DNA from 2 places in the Arthrobacter sp. genome. Region 2 is predicted to be linked to the other one. Evidence: riboswitches for the same ligand, from Rfam matches in the RefSeq annotation. Region 2 holds a riboswitch; the other holds the start of a gene.
What was found. A riboswitch is a leader RNA that binds a small molecule or an ion and turns the genes downstream of it on or off. The one in region 2 is predicted to bind cyclic di-AMP.
Positions count from the first base shown of each region.

Region 1: another riboswitch for cyclic di-AMP. It lies ahead of RTN46_RS14885 (LysM peptidoglycan-binding domain-containing protein); the one in region 2 lies ahead of RTN46_RS01145 (M23 family metallopeptidase).

Region 1 covers NZ_DALZXY010000104.1:2,143-5,537, forward strand. Annotated here, with positions in the region: partial or broken gene RTN46_RS14875 (ATP-dependent helicase C-terminal domain-containing protein) at 1-87, shown strand, start outside; gene RTN46_RS14880 (CarD family transcriptional regulator) at 171-836, opposite strand; gene RTN46_RS14885 (LysM peptidoglycan-binding domain-containing protein) at 1,038-1,931, opposite strand; cyclic di-AMP (ydaO/yuaA leader) riboswitch at 1,935-2,085, opposite strand; gene RTN46_RS14890 (MBL fold metallo-hydrolase) at 2,429-3,091, shown strand; gene RTN46_RS14895 (hypothetical protein) at 3,088-3,395, opposite strand, start outside.
Region 2 covers NZ_DALZXY010000003.1:50,884-54,278, forward strand. Annotated here, with positions in the region: gene RTN46_RS01140 (NlpC/P60 family protein) at 1-448, opposite strand, end outside; cyclic di-AMP (ydaO/yuaA leader) riboswitch at 453-641, opposite strand; gene RTN46_RS01145 (M23 family metallopeptidase) at 736-1,518, opposite strand; cyclic di-AMP (ydaO/yuaA leader) riboswitch at 1,522-1,734, opposite strand; gene RTN46_RS01150 (metal-dependent transcriptional regulator) at 1,821-2,519, opposite strand; gene serC (phosphoserine transaminase) at 2,748-3,395, shown strand, end outside.

The DNA.
Region 1 (3,395 bases), on a different contig from region 2:
GAGATGCGCGGACGGTATCCGAAGCACCCCTGGCCGGAAGACCCCTGGTCGGCGCGGGCAACGGCACGGACCAAAGCCAAGACATAAAGACATAACTCGTCCGCAGCAACGCCAATGCGCCGCCCTCCAACCGGGTGATACCAGTTGGAGGGCGGCGCCTTGGGGGACGGTCAGGGCTGGGGGGCCGGTTCAGCCAACGCCGTGTCCGCGGCGGCCCATACGCCGTCGAGCACTGCGGATGCTTCCTCCTCGGTGACCCCGAGGGAGAGCGAGATCTCCGTGAGCAGTGGCCGGCGGGCGTGCCGGAGCATATCCCGCTCTGCGTGGGAGAGTCCCTTGTCCAGGGAGCGGATGGTGAGATTACGCACCACCCGCGCGACGTCAACGATCCGTCCGCTGGCGAGCAGCTCGGTATTCTCCTTGAAGCGCCTCGACCATTGGGACTCCTCGGTATCCGCGGCAGCCCGGAGGACCTCCATGAGTTCCTGCAGCTGCGGTGAATCAAGAATCGGGCGCAGCCCAACGTCTTCGGCTTTCGCCGTGGGTACCCAGACCTCCAGCCTGTTGGCATGTACTTCCAGCACCAGGTACTCAGTCTCTACACTGCGGACCATCCTGCTGGACAGCCGGCAGATGGTGGCCGGTCCGTGATGGGGGTGGACTACGGTTTGACCTACGTTAAACGTCAATGTGTTTCCCTCTGGCTGCGTTGAAGCCGGACCCGGCGTCCGTGAGCCGCTGCCCGGGGCAGGGCCAGCGGTGGGACGGTCGTCCCGCCACGTGCACGGATTCCGGTGACAGTAGTGACGGAAGCGCGGCTGCGGCACCACACACATGGGTGAAGGTGCCGGGGAGCCGCGGGTCTGACATAGTTCATTATTTCACGTCTGGGGACCATGTTCCCCGCCTGCGGGCGGGCAGTTCCTATGGGTGGGGCTCATGGGAATTGCTGTGGCGCATGCGAAAGCACCCCGCCTGTTTCCAGACGGGGCGCTTTCGTGCATCCTGCGGACCGGATGGCCGCGCCGGATTAAGGGTTATGCGCGGTAGTAGACCGGGCCGGAGCCAACGTTGACGGACTGGATAACGGTCTGGTTGCCGTTCCAGCCACTGTGAATGGCCTGTCCATCACCGATGTAGATAGCGATATGGGCAAAGCCCATGCCGCCGTCGGCGTAGTAGACCATGTCGCCGGGCTGGGGATCAGACACCGGGGTGCCGTAGGCGGCGAGCTGGGCCGGGGCCAGGTCTCCGACCGAGTGGCCGGCGGCACGGAGGGCTACCTCGACCAGGACGGTGCAGTCCTGGGCAGCGCCGAGCTGCGAGTAGGCAGCGCTCAGCATGGTTGCGCCCGCACCGGAAACTGCAGCGGCGGGAGCAGCCGGAGCAACCGGGGTGCTCAGCGTGGTGAGTTCGGCATAGGCGCCCGGATCCGTGTACGAAGCTGCTGCGGGAGCGGCTTCAACCGGAGCGGCGTAGTTTTCCACCGGCGTGTACGCGGCGGCCGGCTGGATGGCAGCTGCGCCGGCATAGGTGATGACGTCACCCGGGTAGATGATCGAGGCCATGGAGAGGCCATTGAGAGCGAAGACACTGTCCAGGCTCACACCGTAGGTGCTGGCGATCTGGCCCAGCGTGTCACCGGCGACGACGGTGTGGGTGGAAGCGGTCTCCACGGCCGGGGCCGGGGCTTCGACAGCCGGGGCTTCGACGACCGCGGCGGGGGCAGCAGCCACGGGTGCCGGGTTGGCATCATTGGCGACGACGCCGGCCTGGGCCGGGGCAGCCATCCCGAACATGAGTCCGGAGCCGGCAACGACGGCAGCGGCGGTTCCACCGAAGGCGCGGGCCTTGACCGGTGAGACCTGGGCGATAGTCGTCAAGATGGTGGAATTGGCGCGGTGGCGTCCGCGGTTGTTATTGATAGACAAGGAATTACCTCTCCCAATACCTGCGAGGTGAGCTGTCGGGTTCGGATGGGAGTCACCCGGCCGCCGGCCTGGGCCGGTCGGCTTAACCCCAAGGATTCAAAGGATCCAAAAAATTGGGTCCCCCGCCCCTGCCGTCGTTTTGCAAAAGGGGACCTTGGCCAGCGGCAGAGTTAGGTAACAAGCCAAGGACGCCGCACATTTCGTATCGCGGCATGCCGAGGACACTACATGGAATTACAGATGGATTGCAATTCGGTAACGACGCCGTGTTGCTGTTGTGTAGGCCACGTCACCGTGCTAATAAACAGGCGGCTGTCTTCTTTCGTCCATCCCGCAACATTTCCGCAGCCCGGCAGGCCGTCGGTGCTGTCAGTTTTGGCCTCCGGAGCCGACGCTGAGGCAGGTGGAAACGCAGGCTTTTTTTCCGTAAGCCCGGGACGGATGCGCCGCCGCGGGAATACGCTTGAAGGGCCAATATCCAGCGAAGGAGGGTGGCCATGAGTGAACAACCCGGTGGCCGCGGAGCGCGGCTTCCCGTCCAGGGCGTGGTGCGCGAGGTGGTGATTCCTGCCGGCGTCGCAGGCCCGCACCAGCTGATTATGGATGTGCGTTGCTATGCCGTAGCCCAGCCGGACGGAATTGTGGTCATTGACACAGGAATGCCCGACGCCGAGATGGGTATCGGTGCGGCGGTTGAGGCATTGGGCGGTGGGTGGCCCGATGTCCGCGACATTGTGCTGACCCATCTGCACATGGACCATGTCGGTTCTCTTTTTGCTATTGCCGAGCGGGCCCCGCTGGCCGCGATCTACGCAGGCGGGCCAGATTCTCCGGATATTCGGGCACCGCGCCATGTGAGTCCCATCGGTGAGGGTGCCATGATCCAGGACTTGGAGGTGCTTGCCACGCCGGGGCATACGGCAGGACACATCTCGCTTTTCCATGAGGCAACGGGGACGCTCTTCATCGGGGATGCCGCTGCGGTAGCCCAGGGTGAGGTGGTCCGGGGACCCGGGGCATTCACCTCTGATTCCGGCCGGGCAGAGGAGTCCCTGGAGCGGCTTGCTGCCCTTGGCCCTGAGCGCATCCTGTTCGCCCACGGTGCGGAGGTTGATTCACCGAGCGATGCCCTGGCGAGGATGATCGGCGGATCTCACTAATCCAGGTCCGACGCCGTGGCCCGGGCTGTGAACCATGCGAACCAGGCCCCGGCGGCCGTCGTTACGACCGCTGCCGCGGGCAGCAGCACCGTTACCGGCGTGCCTCCGGACGCCGAGACGGCCGCGTAGAGGAGCCAGCACACTGCCAGGACCAAGCCAGCGGCCACTGCGCAAAAGCGCCGGGACTTTCCTGAATCTGCGCTGAGGAATGAGACCACGCTGGCCGGGCAGGCAAATGATGCACCCAGCGCCGCGCCGCCGAGCAGGGTCCAGAGGATGTAGCTCGTCAGCTCCTGGGACTCCA
Region 2 (3,395 bases):
AGGCAGTGGTGACGCCGGTGGAGGCCGGTGCCGGTGCGGCGGCGGCCTGCTGGGCAGCGAAAGCTTCCTGCTGGGCGGCAGCGGCTTCGGCAGCCTCTTCGGCGGCAGCAAGTTCGGCAGCAGCGATCTGGGCGCGGGTTTCGGCTCCGGAGAGCGAGCCGGCCAGGGGTGCAACCGGAAGATCGTAGGGTGCCTGCTCGGAGACCGTAACGGTCCCGTTGGAGGTCACAACGTTGAGAGGGGTTGCTTCAAGGGCCTGGCGGTCGGTGGAAACCGATGCTGCCTGAGCCGGCATGCCTGCAGCCAGAACAAGTCCGGAAGCTGCGACGACGACTGCGGCCTGGCGGCCGACGTTCCCTGCGTTAGCGGTTACGGCCTTCGAGAGCGCCGTAAGCGGGCTGGATTGGACGTGGGCAGCACGATGGCGGCCAGAAGTGATTGTTGACACAGTTTTTGCCTCTCCCAACGCCTGCGAGGTGAGCTGTCGGATTCGGATGGGAGTCACCCGGTTGCTGGACTGCTAAGTCCGGCAACTTAACCCCTAGGGCTTCTTGCGAAACCCGAAATTGGTTCCCCCGCCTCTGCCATGCGATTTTTGCGAACGGATCTCGAACAGTGGCAGAGCTCGGCGAACTGTCTGAGAGTGTCTGATCTTTGGCCAATCAGGCACGGTGACGAGAATATAACAACATCAAGGAAATGTCACGCTCAGGTCACGAAAGGGTGTTGGAGCGGTCACAACCAGCCGAGGGGGTCGACATGAGTGCCGTTGACCATTACCTCGAAATGCAGGTGGCAGCCGGTTGAGGCGCCGGTGGTGCCGCTGGCGCCCACCAGGTGGCCGCGCTCGAGTTCGTCGCCCACAGACACGCTGATGGCCGAGAGGTGGTTGTAGGTGGTTTCCACGCCGTTACCGTGATCGATCACCACGCGGTTTCCACCGCCGTACGGGTGCCACCCGGCGGACTTGACCGTGCCGCTGGCGGCCGCCGTGACTTCCGTGCCGCACGTTGCGGCGAAGTCCTGGCCGGTATGCAGTTCGCCTGCGGTGCCGGTGATCGGGCTTACCCGGTATCCGAAGGAGGAGGTCTCCACCAGTTCGGAATCCAGCGGAGTGGCAAGGGTGCCCTTGGCAGCCGCAGGCGTGACATCTGTGCCGGCAACAGTGAGTCCCTGAAGTTTCGCGTCCGGATCGAATTTGCTCGTCAGGGCGGCTCGGTCGAACTCCAGCGTGGCGTTGGGATCAGCCGAAACCGGGGCCGGCGCTGCCGTTGCCTCCGGGGGCAGTACGGGATCCACCGCCGCTGCCGTCGTTGGCAGGGCAACGGTCAACACCAGCCCGGAGGCGGCGGCGGTGATGGCGAATTTCTGGGCAGAGCCTCCCAGCGGGCGGCGGACGGGTTCAGCCCGGCGCCGTCCAGCTGACGGGGCGGCAGTGGACCGTGCGGCGGTGCGTGGACGCAGTGGAGCGGCCGTAGTCTCGGCCCTGCGCCTGCCCGAAGCGGCATGCTTCGACAAGTGGTTCCCTCTCTACAAAGCCTGCGAAGTTAGCTGTCGGATTCGAGTAGAGAACTCGGCCCACGACGCCCAGGGGAATCCGCGGTTTGCGGACGATCCTGCGCTGCTCGGAGGCTTCACCCCAAGGCAGTGAGACTGCCGCTTGATGGGTCCTCCGCCCCTGCCTGCGAACGGTTGCACCTGCGGTCCAGTGGCAGGGTTCGGCTGTCGGACCGGTTAGCGGTGTTGTTGCTGTAGTCAGAAGTCACTATAGGGGAAAAATCCCAAAAGATACCATTCCGTTACCCGCGTGGATGAAAGGACTAGGCCTGGCCGGACACGAACACGTGCGCAGCCACTTCCGCCGGCAGTTCCAAGGCTCCCTCGATCCCCGGAACGCGGACCGAAATGTAGCTCCCGGCCACCTCGGCAGTGATCGAGGCGCCCGGGCGCAACCCGGCCTCGTCCAGCTGCGCCAGCAGTTCGGGGTCCACCTGGATCGGTTCGGCCAGCCGGAGCAGGTTCATCTGGGTTCCGGGTTCGGCCGCACCGACTGCGGAGACCAGGTCCATGTAGCCGGCAGCCGGAGCCGCTGCGGTTGTTCCGCCCAGGGCCTCGAGCCCCGGGATGGGGTTGCCGTACGGCGACTCTGTGGGGCGGCCCAAAAGGTCGTAAAGCCGCCGCTCGACCCGTTCGCTCATTACGTGTTCCCAGCGGCAGGCCTCGTCATGGACATAGGCCCAGTCCAGCCCGATCACGTCGGCCAGCAGGCGCTCGGCCAGACGGTGTTTGCGCATCACTTCCGTGGCACGGCGCCGGCCCAGCTCGGTCAGTTCCAGCTGCCGGGTTCCCGCAACCACCACCAGGCCGTCCCGCTCCATCCGTCCAATGGTCTGCGACACCGTCGGGCCGGAATGGCGCAGGCGCTCGGCGATGCGCGCCCGCAGGGCCACGATGTTCTCCTCTTCGAGTTCAAGGATGGTTCGAAGATACATCTCAGTTGTGTCGATGAGGTCCGTCATGACCAGCCGCTCCTAGAATTCGTGCGGAAGAAAGGGTGTAGAACCTCAGCGGTGCAGACCGCGCCGCAGGTTCGTTTCCACGTTAGCCCATGGCGCCAATCCCGGGGCAATTGTGCCCGCCCCGGACTGGTCGCCAACTCCCGTTCACAAATACGTCCAGTACGGGGCCGGGGTGCAGAATAGAGGAGTATCTTCAGCACCCTGCCAACCCGCTTGGAGCAAACAAAAATGGGCGAAACCGCCACAGTTACGATCCCCGCAGAACTTCTTCCCCAGGATGGGCGTTTCGGTGCCGGTCCTTCCAAGGTTCGCCCCGAGCAGATCGAGGCGCTTTCGCAGGCAGGTGCCAAGCTGCTGGGCACCTCCCACCGCCAGGCTCCGGTCCGGAATCTGGTTGGGTCTATCCGCGAGGGGCTCTCCTCCTTCTTCTCCGCGCCCGAAGGGTACGAAGTTGTACTGGGTGTGGGCGGCTCGACGGCGTTCTGGGACATCGCGTCCTTCGGCCTCGTGGAAAACAAGGCGCAGCACCTGTCCTTCGGCGAGTTTGGCTCCAAGTTCGCCGCCGCGACGAACAAGGCACCGTTCCTGGCCGAATCAAGCATTCTCAAGGCCGAGCCGGGCACCCGCCCCGATCCCCGCGCCGAAGCCGGCGTGGATGTCTATGCCTGGCCGCAGAATGAGACCTCCACGGGCGTTGCAGCTCCGGTCCGGCGTGTGGCGGGTGCAGATGAAGGCTCCCTGGTCCTGGTCGATGCGACCTCCGCTGCAGGCGGCCTCGACGTCGACCTCGCGGAGGCAGATGTCTACTACTTCGCTCCGCAGAAGAACTTTGCCTCCGACGGCGGCCTGTGGCTTGGAATGTTCTCCCCGGCTGCG